One region of the Streptomyces sp. NPDC028991 genome, then DNA from elsewhere that is predicted to be linked to it. Evidence: riboswitches for the same ligand, from Rfam matches in the RefSeq annotation. Region 1 holds a riboswitch; the other holds the start of a gene.
What was found. A riboswitch is a leader RNA that binds a small molecule or an ion and turns the genes downstream of it on or off. The one in region 1 is predicted to bind cobalamin.

Region 1 (7,276 bases):
CCGAAGTGGTGGAGGCCGTCGGGCGAGGGCGGGGCACCGACGTCGCCGCGGTAGGCGAGGGCGAGCACCGGGACGTGCCGGCGGCGCAGGGGCGCCATGAAGTTCATGGCCTGTTCGCGGGTGGCACCCAGGCCGTGTACGGCGATGATCCAGGTCGGGCGGGAGCCGGGCAGGAACCAGGCCGGGAGCGGGCCGAGTTCGCCGGGGACCTCGACGTCGGTGTATTCGAGGTCGAGGGCGGTGCCCGGGTTCCCGACGTACAGGTTCGGGGTGAGCCAGGCCCGGTCGCCGGCCGTGAGGGTGCCGTGCGTGACGCGTTCGAGGCGGCGGACGACCGTGTCGGCGCCGTGCTCGGCCGTGCCGAGGACCGGGCCGACCACGGCGTGCGAGCCGTCACCGGCGAGGCCGTACCGGCCGGGGCGCAGTGCGGCCAGATCCCGGGTGAGGGTAATCTGCCCGGCGGCGGTGCCGTGCACGGTGAGCCGGGGTTCGGTGGGCAGGGGCCGGCCGGGAGCCGCCTTGAGCGCGGCGTCGCTGGCGAGCCGGCCGGCGGCGACGCTCGCTGCACCGGCCGCCAGGGCTGCGGTGACGGCGGCGGCCGTTGCTGTGACAGTGCGCATGGGGCCAGTCTCCTGGTGGAGTCCTAGGGCGGCCAGTGGGCGGGCGGCGGGGGGTGACGAGTCCCCGCCGGTCGCCCGGTCGGGCCCGGAGCCATGAGTCGGTCCCGCTGCCGGTACCCGCGAAGCCGCGCGGTACGCGCTTCGCGGGTCGCGGGTTCCGTCGGCGGGGGCCCCGGCCACGCGGTGCGCGGGGGGCGCGGGACCCGCGCACCGCCCCCCTCGCATCGCCGCAGCACCTCCGCATCGCCCCAGCCCGCGCGCCAGGCGCGGCACCCGACACCCGGCACGGCCCCGCGGGCGCCCCTTCATGAGCCCCGTTGCCCGTACCCCCGCAGGCGTTCGGTGACATCCGTCAGCTGGTCGGCCGTCAGCAGGGACGGGGTGCGGCCCGGTACCGAGGAGGCCGTCAGCCAGAGGCGGGACATCCACTCCAGCTGGGCGGTGCGGTCGTAGGCCTGGTCGAGGGAGGCGCCGTAGGTGAGCGTGCCGTGGTTCTGGAGGAGGCAGCCGGTGCGGCCGGCGAGGGCGTCGAGCATGGTGCGGGCCAGTTCGTCGGTTCCGTAGGCCGCGTAGGGGGCGACCCGGACGGGGCCGCCGAGGGCGGCGGTCATGTAGTGGACCGGCGGGAGTTCGGCGACGAGGAGCGAGACCGCCGTCGCGTGCACGGCGTGGGTGTGGACGACGGCGCGGGCGTCGGTGGCGCGGTACACCGCGAGGTGCATGGGCAGTTCGCTGGTCGGGACCAGCGTGCCGAGCACCTGCCGCCCGTCGAGGTCGACGCCGGTGATGTCGCCGGGGGCCAAACGGTCGTAGGGCACACCCGAAGGGGTGACCAGCACCGTGTCGTCCACCCGCACCGAGACGTTGCCGGAGGTGCCGACCACCAACCCCTCCGCCACCGTCCGACGGGCCGTCGAGACGAGTGCCTCCCAGGCCCCTTCCTCGTCGGCTCCGCCCACCCGTCCGACCCGCGAATACGTCACAGTCACCGTCTCCCCTCGGGCATTTCAAGGCCCTCGCGTCCCGCCGTCGACCGGCTTCGCGGCGATCCTGCCAGGCGCGTCTCCGGAGAGCGTCGGACCGGGCACGCAGAGGGAGGCGGAGACACCGGTTCCGGTCACCGTGGCGCCCTGCTCAGTTCATCTTCCGTTCACTCTGGTTACCTACGTTCGTCCAGCCAATGACCTCGAACGATTGCCTGGGTAAATGGAAAGCTTCTCGCTGATCCTCGCGATTGTGGTAGTAACCGCACTCGCGTTCGATTTCACGAACGGTTTCCACGACACCGCGAACGCGATGGCAACGACCATTTCGACCGGTGCGCTCAAGCCCAAGGTGGCGGTGGCGATGTCCGCCGTCCTCAACCTTGTCGGCGCCTTCCTCTCGGTGGAGGTCGCCAACACGATCTCCAAGGGTCTCGTCGACGAGACCGGCATCCGTCCCGAGGTCATCTTCGCCGCCCTGGTGGGCGCGATCCTCTGGAACCTGCTGACCTGGCTGGTCGGGCTCCCGTCCAGTTCCTCGCACGCCCTCATGGGCGGTCTGATCGGTGCCGCGGTCGCTTCGGCGGGTGTCGGCGCGGTCAACGGCGACGCGCTCGTCACCAAGGTGCTGATCCCGGCGATCGCCGCCCCGCTCGTCGCGGGCCTCGCGGCGCTGCTCGGCGCACGGCTGACGTACAGGCTCGGCCGCAAGGCCGACGGCAAGGCCGCCGCCAAGGGCTACCGCGCCGGGCAGATCGCCTCCGCCGGGCTGGTCTCGCTGGCCCACGGCACCAACGACGCCCAGAAGACGATGGGCATCATCACCCTCGCCCTGGTCGCCGGCGGCGCCCTCGCCCCCGACTCCGACCCGCCCATGTGGGTCATCCTGTCCGCGGGCATCGCCATCGCGCTCGGCACCTACCTCGGCGGCTGGCGCATCATCCGCACCATGGGCAAGGGCCTGACCGACCTCCAGCCGCAGCAGGGCTTCGCCGCCCAGACCAGCGCCGCCACGGTCATCCTGGCCTCCTCCCACCTCGGCTTCTCCCTCTCCACCACGCACTCGGTCTCCGGCGCGGTGATGGGCGCGGGCCTCGGCCGCAAGGGCGGCGTGGTGCGCTGGTCCACGGCCACCCGGATGTTCGTCGCCTGGGGTCTGACCCTGCCGGCCGCGGCCCTGGTCGCCGCGATCGCCGAGTGGGTCTGCGGCCTCGGTGACTGGGGCACCGCACTCGTCGCGGTCTTCCTGGTCGCCTCCAGTGCCGCCATCTGGAAGCTCTCCCGGCGCGAGGTCGTCGACCACACCAACGTCGTCGACGAGCCCGAGCAGGCCGGTGTGGTGACCACGGCGATGGCCGCCGTGTCCCCGCCCCCGGCGGGCGTGACCGAGGACCTGGCCGCGGCCGGCGCCCCGGGGTCCGCGTCCGACTCCAAGGCCTCCTCGGCCACCACCTCTGTCTGAGCCCGCGCCCCGGGTACGAAGGAAAGCGAATTCCATGAGCATCGACTGGGCAGCTCTCGGCTCCGTCTTCGGGGTCAGCCTCGTGGCCACCGTGGCCCTGGTGGGCCTGTTCACCCTCGGCATCGTCGGCCTCTCCCGTCAGGAGCGGGCGGCCGCCCAGGGCGGCTCCGCGGCCCTCGCGGTCACCGGCGCGTACGCCTGCTTCGCGGCCTGTGCGGCGGCGGTGGCGTACGGCATCTACCTGATCGTCGCCTGACCCTCGGCGCACCCCCTTGAGGCGGGGCGCGGGACGGACTCCAACCGTCCCGCGCCCCGCCTTCTTCTCGCGCCGGTGCACACCCCCCGTGTGTGGGGCTTCGCACACTCCCCCTTCGCAGGTCAACGCCAGGTTGACGGGTGTTCGCGGGCCGTGGTGGACTTCCGGAGCCAATACGGCGGCAGGAGAGGAAGCCCGGTGCGAATCCGGCGCGGTCCCGCCACTGTGAACGGGGTGCAGACCCCGGAAGCCAGGAACTCTCACCGCCGGTCTCTTCCAACCAGGGCGCGGACACCCTGAGTGAGGACATATCGCCATGCACGGCTGCGGTTCCACGCACAGCGGTCCCGGGTACACCGGTTCCGGGCACACCAGCGACACGCTCCCCCGCCCCGCGGCCGGTTGAGCCGTGCGCGCCGAACGCGTCTTCGCGTACGGCGCCGCCGCCGGCCTTCTCGGTGACCTCCTCCTCGGCGATCCGCGCCGCGGACACCCGGTCGCCGCGTTCGGCCGTGCCGCCGGCGCCGTGGAACGGGTGCTGTGGCGTGACCACCGGGGCTGGGGCGCGCTGCACACCGCCGTGTGCGCCGGTGGCGCCGCCGCCCTGGGAACCGTCACCGCCCGCGCCGTACGCCGTTCCCCCGCCGCCTCCGTCGCGCTGACCGGAGCCGCCACCTGGGCCGTCGTCGGCGGCACCTCACTCGCGCGCGAGGCCCGCGCCGTCGGCCGGGCCCTGGACTCCGGGGACGTCGAGGCGGCCCGCGCACGGCTGCCGCACCTGTGCGGGCGGGACCCGCAGGCGCTGGACGCCGACGGGATCGCCCGGGCCGTCGTGGAGTCCGTCGCCGAGAACACCTCGGACGCGGTGGTGGGCGCCCTGGTGTGGGGCGCCGTGGCCTCAGTGCCCGGGCTGCTCGGCTTCCGGGCCGTGAACACCCTGGACGCCATGGTCGGCCACAAGTCCGCCAGGTACCGGCGGTACGGCTGGGCCTCGGCCCGGCTCGACGACCTCGCGGGCTGGCCGGGCGCCCGCCTGACCGCCGTCCTGACCGTCGTGGCCGGCGGCGACCCGCGCGGCGCCGTACGGGCCTGGCGCGCGGATGCCGCACGGCACCCGAGCCCCAACGCCGGTCCCGTGGAGGCGTCGTTCGCGGGCGCCCTGGGCGTACGGCTCGGCGGAACGCTCTCCTACGGCGGGCGGGTGGAGCACCGGCCCGTCCTCAACGGCACGGCGGGACGGGCCGTCCGGGCCGGCTCCGGCGACATCGACCGGGCCGTCCGGCTCTCCCGGCGCGTGGGCTGGCTGGCGCTCGGCGTGTGCGCGGGCGCCCGGCTGTTCGCGCGCGGGGCCGTCAGGAAGGGGCGTACGACATGAGCGGTCGCCTCCTCGAGAAGGGACCTACGTCATGAACGGTGGCCTCCTCGTCGCCGGAACCACCTCGGACGCGGGCAAGAGCGTCGTCACCGCCGGGATCTGCCGCTGGCTGGTGCGCCAGGGCGTCAAGGTCGCGCCCTTCAAGGCGCAGAACATGTCGCTGAACTCCTTCGTGACCCGCGAGGGCGCCGAGATCGGGCGGGCGCAGGCCATGCAGGCCCAGGCGTGCCGCGTGGAACCCACCGCGCTGATGAACCCGGTGCTGCTCAAACCGGGCGGTGAGCGCAGCAGCCAGGTCGTGCTGCTCGGCAAGCCGGTCGGTGAGATGAGCGCCCGCGGCTACCACGGCGGGCGGCAGCGGCAGTTGCTCGGCACGGTGCTGGACTGTCTGGCCGAGCTGAGGGGCACGTATGACGCGGTGATCTGTGAGGGGGCGGGCAGTCCGGCCGAGATCAACCTGCGTCGGACCGACATCGTGAACATGGGGATCGCCCGGGGCGCCGGGCTGCCCGTGCTGGTGGTGGGCGACATCGACCGGGGCGGGGTCTTCGCCTCGTTCTTCGGGACGGTGGCGCTGCTCGCGCCCGAGGACCAGGCGCTGGTCGCCGGGTTCCTGGTGAACAAGTTCCGGGGCGACGTCTCCCTGCTGGAACCCGGCCTCGACATGCTCCACCGCCTCACCGGGCGGCGCACGTACGGCGTCCTGCCCTTCCGGCACGGGCTCGGCATCGACGAGGAGGACGGGCTGCGCGTCTCCCTGCGCGGGACGGTGCGCGAGTCGGTCGTCGCGCCGCCGGTCGGCGAGGACGTGCTGCGGGTCGCCGTCTGCGCGGTCCCGTTGATGTCCAACTTCACGGACGTGGACGCGCTCGCCGCCGAACCCGGTGTCGTGGTGCGCTTCGTGGACCGGCCGGAGGAGCTCGCCGACGCCGATCTCGTCGTCGTGCCGGGGACCCGCGGGACGGTCCGGGCGCTGGCGTGGCTGCGGGAGCGCGGGCTCGCGGACGCCCTCGCCCGCAGGGCCGCCGACGGCCGGCCCGTACTCGGCGTCTGCGGCGGGTTCCAGCTCCTGGGCGAGCACATCGAGGACGAGGTCGAGTCGCGCGCCGGACACGTGGACGGGCTCGGACTGCTGCCCGTGCGGGTGCGGTTCGCCCGCGAGAAGACCCTCACGCGGCCGGTGGGCGAGGCCTTCGGCGAGCGCGTCGAGGGGTACGAGATCCACCACGGGGTCGCGGAGGTCACCGGTGGGGAGCCCTTCCTGGACGGCTGCCGGGCCGGCCGGACCTGGGGCACCCACTGGCACGGTTCCCTGGAGTCGGACGGCTTCCGCCGGGCGTTCCTGCGCGAGGTGGCAGCCGCCGCGGGCCGCCGCTTCGTACCTGCCCCCGACACCTCCTTCGCCGCGCTGCGTGAGGAGCAGCTCGACCGGCTCGGCGACCTGATCGACCAGCACGCGGACACGGACGCGCTGTGGCGGCTCATCGAGTCCGGCGCGCCGCAAGGACTGCCCTTCATTCCACCGGGAGCGCCCGCATGAGCACAGTGTTGTTGTTGTCGACCGCCGACACGGACCTGCTGGCGGCCCGCGCGTCGGACGCCGCCTACCGGATCGGCAATCCGACCCGGGTCGACGTACGGGAGGAGCTGCCGGGGCTCGTCGAGGGCGCGGACGTCGCCGTCGTACGCCTGCTGGGCGGCAAGCGCGCCTGGGAGGACGGGCTCGCCGCGCTGAGGACCGCCGGCGTCCCGACCGTCCTGCTGGGCGGCGAGAGCGTGCCGGACGCGGAGCTGATGGCGGAGTCGTCGGTGCCGGCCGGCGTGGTGGCGGAGGCGCTGCGCTACCTCGTCGAGGGCGGGCCCGCGAACCTCACCCAGCTCGCCCGGTTCCTCTCCGACACGGTGCTGCTGACCGGCGAGGGCTTCGACGAGCCGGAGAAGATGCCGGAGTTCGGCGTGCACGGCGCCCGGGACGTCGTGGCGGGCCGGCCGACGGTCGGCGTGCTCTTCTACCGCGCCCACCAGCTCAGCGGCAACACCGCCTTCGTCGACACGCTGTGCGACGCGATCGAGGCGCACGGCGCCAACGCGCTGCCCGTGTACTGCGGTTCGCTGCGCGGCGCGGACCCCGGGCTGTACGAGTTGCTGGGCCGGACCGACGCCCTGGTCGCCACCGTCCTCGCGGCCGGCGGCACGCACGCCTCGCAGGCCTCGGCGGGCGGTGACGAGGAAGCCTGGGACATCGGCGCGCTGGCCGATCTGAACGTCCCGGTGCTGCAAGGGCTCTGCCTCACCTCCTCCCGCGCCGCCTGGGAGGCGTCCGACGCCGCCCTCTCCCCCATGGACGCGGCGATGCAGGTCGCCATCCCGGAGTTCGACGGGCGCCTGGTCACCGTGCCGTTCTCCTTCAAGGAGCAGGGGCCGGACGAGGTGCCGGTCTACGTCGCCGACCCCGAGCGGGCCGGGCGGGTCGCCGGGATCGCCGTACGGCACGCGGCGCTCAAGCACAAGGCGAACGCCGACAAGAAGCTCGCACTGGTCTTCACCGCGTACCCGACCAAGCACTCCCGCGTCGGCAAC
Region 2 (7,276 bases), on a different contig from region 1:
TGGTCGGCGCCGGCCTTGAGGGCGAGGACGGGCACGCGGTCGTCGCCGTACTTGGTGCGCACACCCTGCATGTTGAGGGCGTCGGTGACGATCACGCCCTCGAAGCCGAGTTCGTCGCGCAGCACGCCCTGGAGGATCGCGGGCGACAGGGTGGCCGGTTCGTTGCTGGGGTCGAGCGCCGGGACCTGGAGGTGCGCGGTCATGATCGAGTCGACGCCGGCGGCGATCGCGGCCTTGAAGGGCGGGGCGTCGACGCGGTCCCACTCCTCGCGGGTGTGGGTGATCACGGGCAGTCCGGTGTGGCTGTCCTCCCCGGTGTCCCCGTGGCCCGGGAAGTGCTTGGCACAGGCCACGACGCCGGCCTGCTGATAACCCGCCACCTGGGCGGCCACCATGCGACCCACCTCGCGGGCGTCGGCGCCGAAGGAGCGGATGTTGATGATGGGGTTGGCCGGATTCACGTTGACGTCGGCGACCGGGGCGAAGTTCTGGTGGATGCCCAGGGCGGCGAGCTCGGTGCCCGAGATCCGTCCGGCGGTGCGCGCGTCGGAGCGCGAGCCGCCCGCGCCGAGCGCCATCGCCCCCGGCAGCTGGGTGGCGCCGCTGCCGATGCGGACGTTGGCCCCGTGCTCCTGGTCGATGGAGATCAGGGACGGGATGGGAGTCGGCAGGGCGAGCGAGGCCCGCTGCACACCGTTCGTCAAGTCCGCTGTCTGGCGGGGATCCTGGATGTTGTTCGCCCAGCCGGAGAAGTAGATGACACCGCCGATGTGGTACTTGGCGATGAGCTCGGCCACGGTACGGACGCCGAGTTCCCTGGAGTTGCGTTCCTGGTCGAACTGGCTGGGTGAAGTCGCCGACGTACCGTAGAAGTACGGCACGAACAGCTGGCCGATCTTCGCCTCGATGCTCATCTTGGAGATGATCTTCTTGAGGCGGTGGTCGCGACGGTGCGCGACCGCGGGGGTGGCCGCCGCGCCCACGGCGCCCGTCGCGCCGGCGGCGACCACGGTCGCGGAGGCGAGAACGGTCCGTCTGGACAGACTCCGGTCCTGCATGCGGACATGCTCCTTCCAGCCTTGCCCAGCAAGGGAATTGAAGGAAAACGCGAAGGGCTTCGAACAGCGGGTAACGTAGCCCGCCTTTCACGGGCAGGGCAATAGGTCTAGACAAGCGTGTCAATCATCTTCCCGTCCGTGCGAAATGGTGGTGCGCGTCTGCCCGGACCACCGATACGCGCACGGTGCCGCAGGGCATCCTCCGAACACGATTGGCCCCGCTCCCTTTGCCCCGGACGATGTGGGTACCCAGGGTGGGAACATCGGGTGGTGAAAGGAGCGACCATGACATCCCTCTCCGCGGTGCGCGGGCGGTGTGCTCTTGTCACAGGTGCGCTCGTCCTGGCCATGACCGCGAGCGGATGCGGTGGGGACGACGAGTTCTCCCTGCCGGACTGGGAGGCGCCGGGCCAGAACGGCCGTGTCGGCGATCTGATGATCCGGTACGCGCACGTGGCTGAACCGCAGGACGGTCCGTGGCAGCCCGGAGACGACGTCCCCGCCTACGTGTGGCTCTACAACAAGGGCGACGAGGCCGACAAGCTCGTGGGCGCCGAGACGCCGGCCGCGGCCTCGGTGGACTTGGTGGACTCCGACGGCAAGGTGCTGACCGGCGGGGTCGACCTCCCGGTGGGCCGGCTCGTCCAACTGGAGCGGGACAGGACGCACCTGGTGCTGCGCGACGTGAACCGGCAGATCAGGGGCGGCGACTTCATGAAGTTCACCATGCGGTTCGAGAAGGCCGGCACGACCACCTTCAACATTCAGGCACAGGTGCCCGCCTACGAGGAAAGCCCCTCGCCGACCGGGTGAACCGCTCGTGCCGCCGCTCGTGCCGCCGCTCGTGCCGCCGACCGGGTGAACCGCTCGTGCCGCCGGCCGTGCCGCCGGCCGTGGTGTCATGGGCGTTGTTCACCGGCCAGGGGCCCGCTGTCCAGCTCCGGACTGTCACGCCGGAGCGTGCATTGCCCGGCGGCTCGTGAACCGGGCGGCGCGCACTCGTTCGCCGTTTCCCTCGGGCGACCCTTGCGGCCGCTGAGCGGCGTACGGGCCCCGCGGCTGCCTTGCCGCCGGTGCGCGGCATGCGACCCGGTACCGGCAGCCCGGCGCCCTTGAGGCGTCGGCCACCCGCCGCGGCCCTTCCCAGGTGGCGCGGACGGGCACGGGCACCACCATCGGGTGGTCCTTCAGCCGCGTGGCTCTTCGGGGAGGAACGTCACCTGCGGGGCGCCCGTGCGCGGATGGGTGGCGACCTCCGCCGCCACTCCGTAGACCTCGGCCAGGAGCCGCGGGGTGAGTATCTCGGCCGGCGGGCCGGAGGCGGTGACCTCGCCGGCGTGCAGGACGTAGAGGCGGTCGCAGTAGTAGGCGGCCAGGTTGAGATCGTGCAGGGCGAGCAGCACGGTCGTGGGCAGACGGCGCAGGGTGCCGAGCACCGACAGTTGGTGGCGGACGTCGAGGTGGTTGGTGGGTTCGTCGAGGACGAGGAGGGTGGGCCGTTGGGCGAGGGCGCGGGCGATGAGGACGCGCTGGCGTTCGCCGCCGGAGAGCCGGTCGAAGGGGCGGTCGGCCAGGTGGACGGCGTCGACCGCCAGGAGCGCGGAGTCGATGAGCCCGGCGTCCTCGGGGGTGTCGCCGGCGAGGAGCCGTTTGTGCGGGGTGCGGCCCATGGCGACGACCTCCCGGACGGCGAGATCGAAGTCGGCCGCCGAGTCCTGGACCACCGCGGCCACGGTGCGGGCCAGTTGCCGCACCGGCAATGACCAGGCGTCGCCTCCGTCGACCCGGACCTGACCGGCGTCCGGGCGCAGGACACGGTAGACGGTGCGCAGGAGGCTGGACTTGCCGCTGCCGTTGGGACCGACGAGGCCGATGGTCTCGCCCGGGCGGGCGGTCAGGGACACGTCGCGCACCAGGTGGCGCGCTCCGGCGGTGAGCGTGACGCCGTCGACGCTCAGTTCGGTCGCGGTCATGCCACTCCTCGGTCGGTGCCGCGCCGGGCGTCCCGGCGCATCAGCCACAGGAAGAACGGCCCGCCGCACAGGGCCGTGAGCACGCCGACGGGTATCTCCGTCGGCGCGGCGATCGTCCGTGCGGCGATGTCCGCCCAGATGAGGAAGACCGCTCCGCCGAGTGCCGCCGTCGGCAGGACCCGGCGGTGGTCGCCGCCGACGAACAGGCGCACGATGTGGGGCATCATCAGGCCGACGAAGCCGATCGGTCCGGCCGCCGCGACCAGTACGCCGGTGACGAGGGAGAGCAGGACGAACAGGCGGGCGCGGAAGCGGGCCACGTCCAGTCCCATGGTGGTGGCCGCCTCCTCGCCGGCCAGCAGCAGGTTCAGGTTGCGCGCCTGGGCCATGAGGACGCCGACGCCGAGCAGCAGGGCCGCGCCCGGCAGCCACAGGGTGCCCCAGTTGACCCCGCCGAGGCCGCCGAGGGTCCAGGCGAGGACCGCGCGGGCCTCGTTGCCCCGGTCGGTGGTGAGCAGCAGCAGATTGAGCACCGCGGTGAGCACCGCCGCGATCGCCACTCCGGACAGCACGAGCCGCGACGAGGTGATGCGTCCGCCGGTGCGCGCGGTGGCGTACACGAGCAGGAGCGCGCCCAGGGCGCCCACGAAGGCGGCCACCGACAGGGAGACCGGCCCGAAGAGGGTGACCCCGAAGACGATCACGGCGACCGCGCCGAGGGACGCCCCCGAGGAGACGCCAAGCAGGTACGGCTCTGCGAGCGGGTTGCGCACCAGGGCCTGTAGCGCGGTGCCGACCACCGCCAGGCCGGCGCCGGTGACCGCACCGAGCAGTACCCGCGGCGCCCGCACGTCCACCACGATGGTCTCCCGGGCCCGCGACCAGCCGGGCTCCTGCCAGTCGGCACCCAGCGCGTGCGTCACGATGCCCCACACCTCGCCGGGCGGCACCCGGACGGAGCCGATCGCGAGGCCCGCCGTGGCGGAGACGACGAGCAGGGTGGTGAGTACGAGCAGCGTGACCGCCAACCCCGTACGGCCCGCCCCTGGCTCGGTCGTCTTCCACCGTTGAGCCGTCCGTTCGGTGGACGTGTCGGTGGCGGCCTGGGTCACCGGAAGCTCTCGGGGTGCAGTCCGCGGGCCAGGTCGTCGACCGCGTAGGCCGAGCGGATTCCTACCAGGGTGGCGGTCAGCGGCAGGACGACGAACCGCTTGTTCCTGACGGCGGGCACGTCGGCGAGCGCGGGTTGGGAGAGCAGGAACCTCTTCTTCTCCTCGACGCTTCCGGCGCCCGCGTAGTCGTAGATGGCGATGACCTCCGGCCTGCGCTCGACGACTTGCTCCCAGGAGACGTCGCCGAAGACGTCGTCGAGGTCGGCGAAGACGTTCTCGCCGCCGGCCAGCCGGATCAGCTCGGTGCCCAGGCTCTTGCCGCCCGCGGTGAACGCGCTCTTGTCGCCGCTGTCGTAGAGGAAGACGGGCACCTCTGGCTCGCCCGCGACCTCGGCGGCGGCCTTGCCGACGCGGTCCTCGAGGTCGGTGACCAGCCTGTCGGCCCGGTCCGGGACACCGAAGATCCTGCCGATGGCGCGGATCTCGTCGTAGGTGTCCCGCATCGTCACCCGCTTCTCGCCGCAGTACTCGCGGTTGAGGTAGGTGTCGATGCCGGCGTCGGCGAACGCCTTGCGGGACCGGCCCTCGTTCTCGGCGAAGGCGCTGCCGTAACCGCCGTAGACGAGATCGGGTTCGGCGTCCAGGACCGTCTCGAACGACGGTTCCTTCTCCGCCAGCTCGGGGATCGCCTCGTAGTCCTTCTTCAGCTCGGGCAGGACGGCGGAGTCGGGGAAGGCCGTGCCGGCCATCCGGTCCTTCAGGCCGAGGGCGAGCATGAGTTCCGCCGGGTGCTGGTGGATGGTGACCACCCGTGACGGCGGCCTGTCGTACGTCGTCCTCACGCCGCAGTTGTCGATGGTGACCGGGAAGCCGGTGGGCACGGCCGTGGTGGCCTTCGCGTCCCCGCCGCCCTCGTCGGACGGACCGCAGCCGGTGGTCAGCAGTACTGACGAAAGAGCCATGGCGGCGGCCGTGGCACGAAGGAACCCGCGCGTGCGGGCAGGGGTGAACAGCTGGGACACGTGAAGCCTCCTGGAGTCCGCGCTCCTCGGATCGGGCCCGCGACGGACCAGTGTCCTGACTCCCGGATCGACGTTCCCTCCGCCTTCCCGCGCGGGGCGCAGTGGCGTGTCGGAGGGGCGCTCCCCGGTCACAGTGGCGGGACCGTGCCGGATTCGCACCGGCTTCCTGTCTCCCGTCGCGGCGATGACCAGGTGATCCTACGTTTCCCCGAGCCGACGGCGAAAGGGCGTGCGGACCCGGCCGCACGCCCCGAGCCTCCCGCACGCCTCGCGGACAGCCTGGTACGGGGGTGGCAGCGCACTCTTCTGCGGCTGGCCCGCCCGGCCCGTCGGCCCGCGACGGCCCCCTCACGCCCAGGAGTCGGACCGAAGGCCGGTACCGGGCGGGCGGTGCGGCGTCCCGGGGTGGGATGATGGCCGACGACAAGGCGACGGCGGAACGAGGAAGCCGGTGCGAATCCGGCGCGGTCCCGCCACTGTGATCGGCGAGCGAGTCCCGACAGGCCACTGCCCGGCAACGGGTGGGAAGGCAGGGACGAGCATTGACCCGAGAGCCAGGAGACTCACGCGGTCGCTACCTCGACGGACCACCGGGGCGGATCTCCCCGGAGAGAGGGACGGCACCGCATGCCCGCAACGCCGGCCGGACGAACGACGGACGACACGAGGGCCGCAACGGCCACCGCCCCGGTGCCGTGCCGCATCGTCGTGTGCCGCGACTGCTGCTGCGGCAGCCCCAAAGTGACCGGCGTCGACCACACGGCCCAGACCGAGCGCCTGCGCGCCGCGGCACCGGTACGCGTCTCCGACTGCCTCGACGTCTGCGACCAGGCCAACGTCATCGTCGTACAGCCCTCCGCCGAAGGCCGCGCCGCCGGTGCCCGGCCCGTCTGGCTGGGGCTCGTCAACGACCCGGACGCGACCGAGGACATCGCCGCGTGGGCACGCGCGGGCGGGCCGGGCGTGGCACCCCTGCCGGACATTCTCGACCTGTACGCCATCACGCCGCCGCGACGGCGTACGGCCCCCTGACCGTACGGACGGAGAGCCGGAGGCAGGACGGGAACCGGGCACGACCGCCGGTGCCTCAGCCGCGTCCGTCACCCCCGCCCCGCATGAACGGGGCCGGCCTCGGCGGCCTCTTCGCCCCCCACCGGCGTTGTCGACGAGGCCCCGCCGCATCGCCCTGGACCAGGCGCGCCCGGCCCGGCTCCTGGCGCCGCTCGCCGGCGTACGCGTGGTGGAGCCGCCGTACGAGGCCGTGCCGTCGCGGGAGGCCATGTGGTGGCACCCGTGCACACCCACGACGCGGCCCACACCCGGCTGCGTGAGACCGCCGCCCGCGTCGGCGGGCGGACGGCCGATGAGCCCGAGGGGCCGGCGGGTGGTCCGCGCACGGGAAAGAACTGCCGCCGCTCAGCGGCGCGGACCGCGCGCCCGACGTCAATCCGGTGGAACGCGAGGTGACGTGCCGCGCGGTGCACTACCGTCTCGCATGTCGAACACGGTGACGAACGGGGGCGGTTGGATGTTGGCGGAGGGTATGGCCGCGCTGGCCGCCGCCGGAGGCGCGGCGGTCGTCCAAGCGGCCGGGACCAGCGCCTGGCAGGGCCTGCAGCAGTCGGTCGCGCGGTGGTTCGCCCGGGGCGACGGGGAGCGTGAGCGCGTCGAGCTGGAACGGCTCGACCATAGTGCGGCCGCGCTGGAAGCCGTACCGGACGACGAACGGGCCGGCGTGCGCAGCGGCCAGCAAGGCGCCTGGCAGGCCCGCTTCGAGCAGGCGTTGGAGAATCTGAGCGCCTCCGAGCGCGAGGAGGCCGCCGAGATCCTGCGGGCCCTGCTGCAGACACACGCCCCGGCGGACGGAGCGGAGGCGCCCGCCGACGGCCCGACGATCCGCGGCAACGTGGACATCCGGGCCGATCACGGTTCCGCGGCGGCGGTGCAGATGCGTGACGTCACCGTCGGAACCCCTCCGCAGCCGGGTCCGCAGCAGGGCTGAGCGGGCTCGGAGGCGGTCAGGCCCCGCACGTCACGGCAGACATGGTCGTCTCGGCCACCACTGGAGGATTCGCGGTCGGGCACGCCGACAGCATCACGTACTACGCTTC

Region 2: another riboswitch for cobalamin. It lies ahead of ACZ4V1_RS18500 (ABC transporter substrate-binding protein); the one in region 1 lies ahead of ACZ4V1_RS25000 (cobalamin biosynthesis protein).

What each region holds. Positions count from the first base shown of each region.
Region 1 covers NZ_JBVHVP010000014.1:54,151-61,426, forward strand. Annotated here, with positions in the region: gene ACZ4V1_RS24980 (alpha/beta hydrolase family protein) at 1-620, opposite strand, end outside; gene ACZ4V1_RS24985 (class II aldolase/adducin family protein) at 926-1,603, opposite strand; gene ACZ4V1_RS24990 (inorganic phosphate transporter) at 1,827-3,065, shown strand; gene ACZ4V1_RS24995 (hypothetical protein) at 3,100-3,321, shown strand; cobalamin riboswitch at 3,462-3,600, shown strand; gene ACZ4V1_RS25000 (cobalamin biosynthesis protein) at 3,731-4,696, shown strand; gene ACZ4V1_RS25005 (cobyric acid synthase) at 4,728-6,236, shown strand; gene cobN (cobaltochelatase subunit CobN) at 6,233-7,276, shown strand, end outside.
Region 2 covers NZ_JBVHVP010000008.1:88,154-95,429, reverse strand. Annotated here, with positions in the region: gene ACZ4V1_RS18520 (glycoside hydrolase family 3 protein) at 1-1,058, opposite strand, end outside; gene ACZ4V1_RS18515 (copper chaperone PCu(A)C) at 1,344-1,871, shown strand; gene ACZ4V1_RS18510 (ABC transporter ATP-binding protein) at 2,246-3,031, opposite strand; gene ACZ4V1_RS18505 (FecCD family ABC transporter permease) at 3,028-4,143, opposite strand; gene ACZ4V1_RS18500 (ABC transporter substrate-binding protein) at 4,140-5,105, opposite strand; cobalamin riboswitch at 5,194-5,371, opposite strand; cobalamin riboswitch at 5,582-5,730, shown strand; gene ACZ4V1_RS18495 ((2Fe-2S) ferredoxin domain-containing protein) at 5,793-6,197, shown strand; partial or broken gene ACZ4V1_RS18490 (hypothetical protein) at 6,334-6,632, shown strand; gene ACZ4V1_RS18485 (hypothetical protein) at 6,709-7,167, shown strand; gene ACZ4V1_RS18480 (NACHT domain-containing protein) at 7,209-7,276, shown strand, end outside.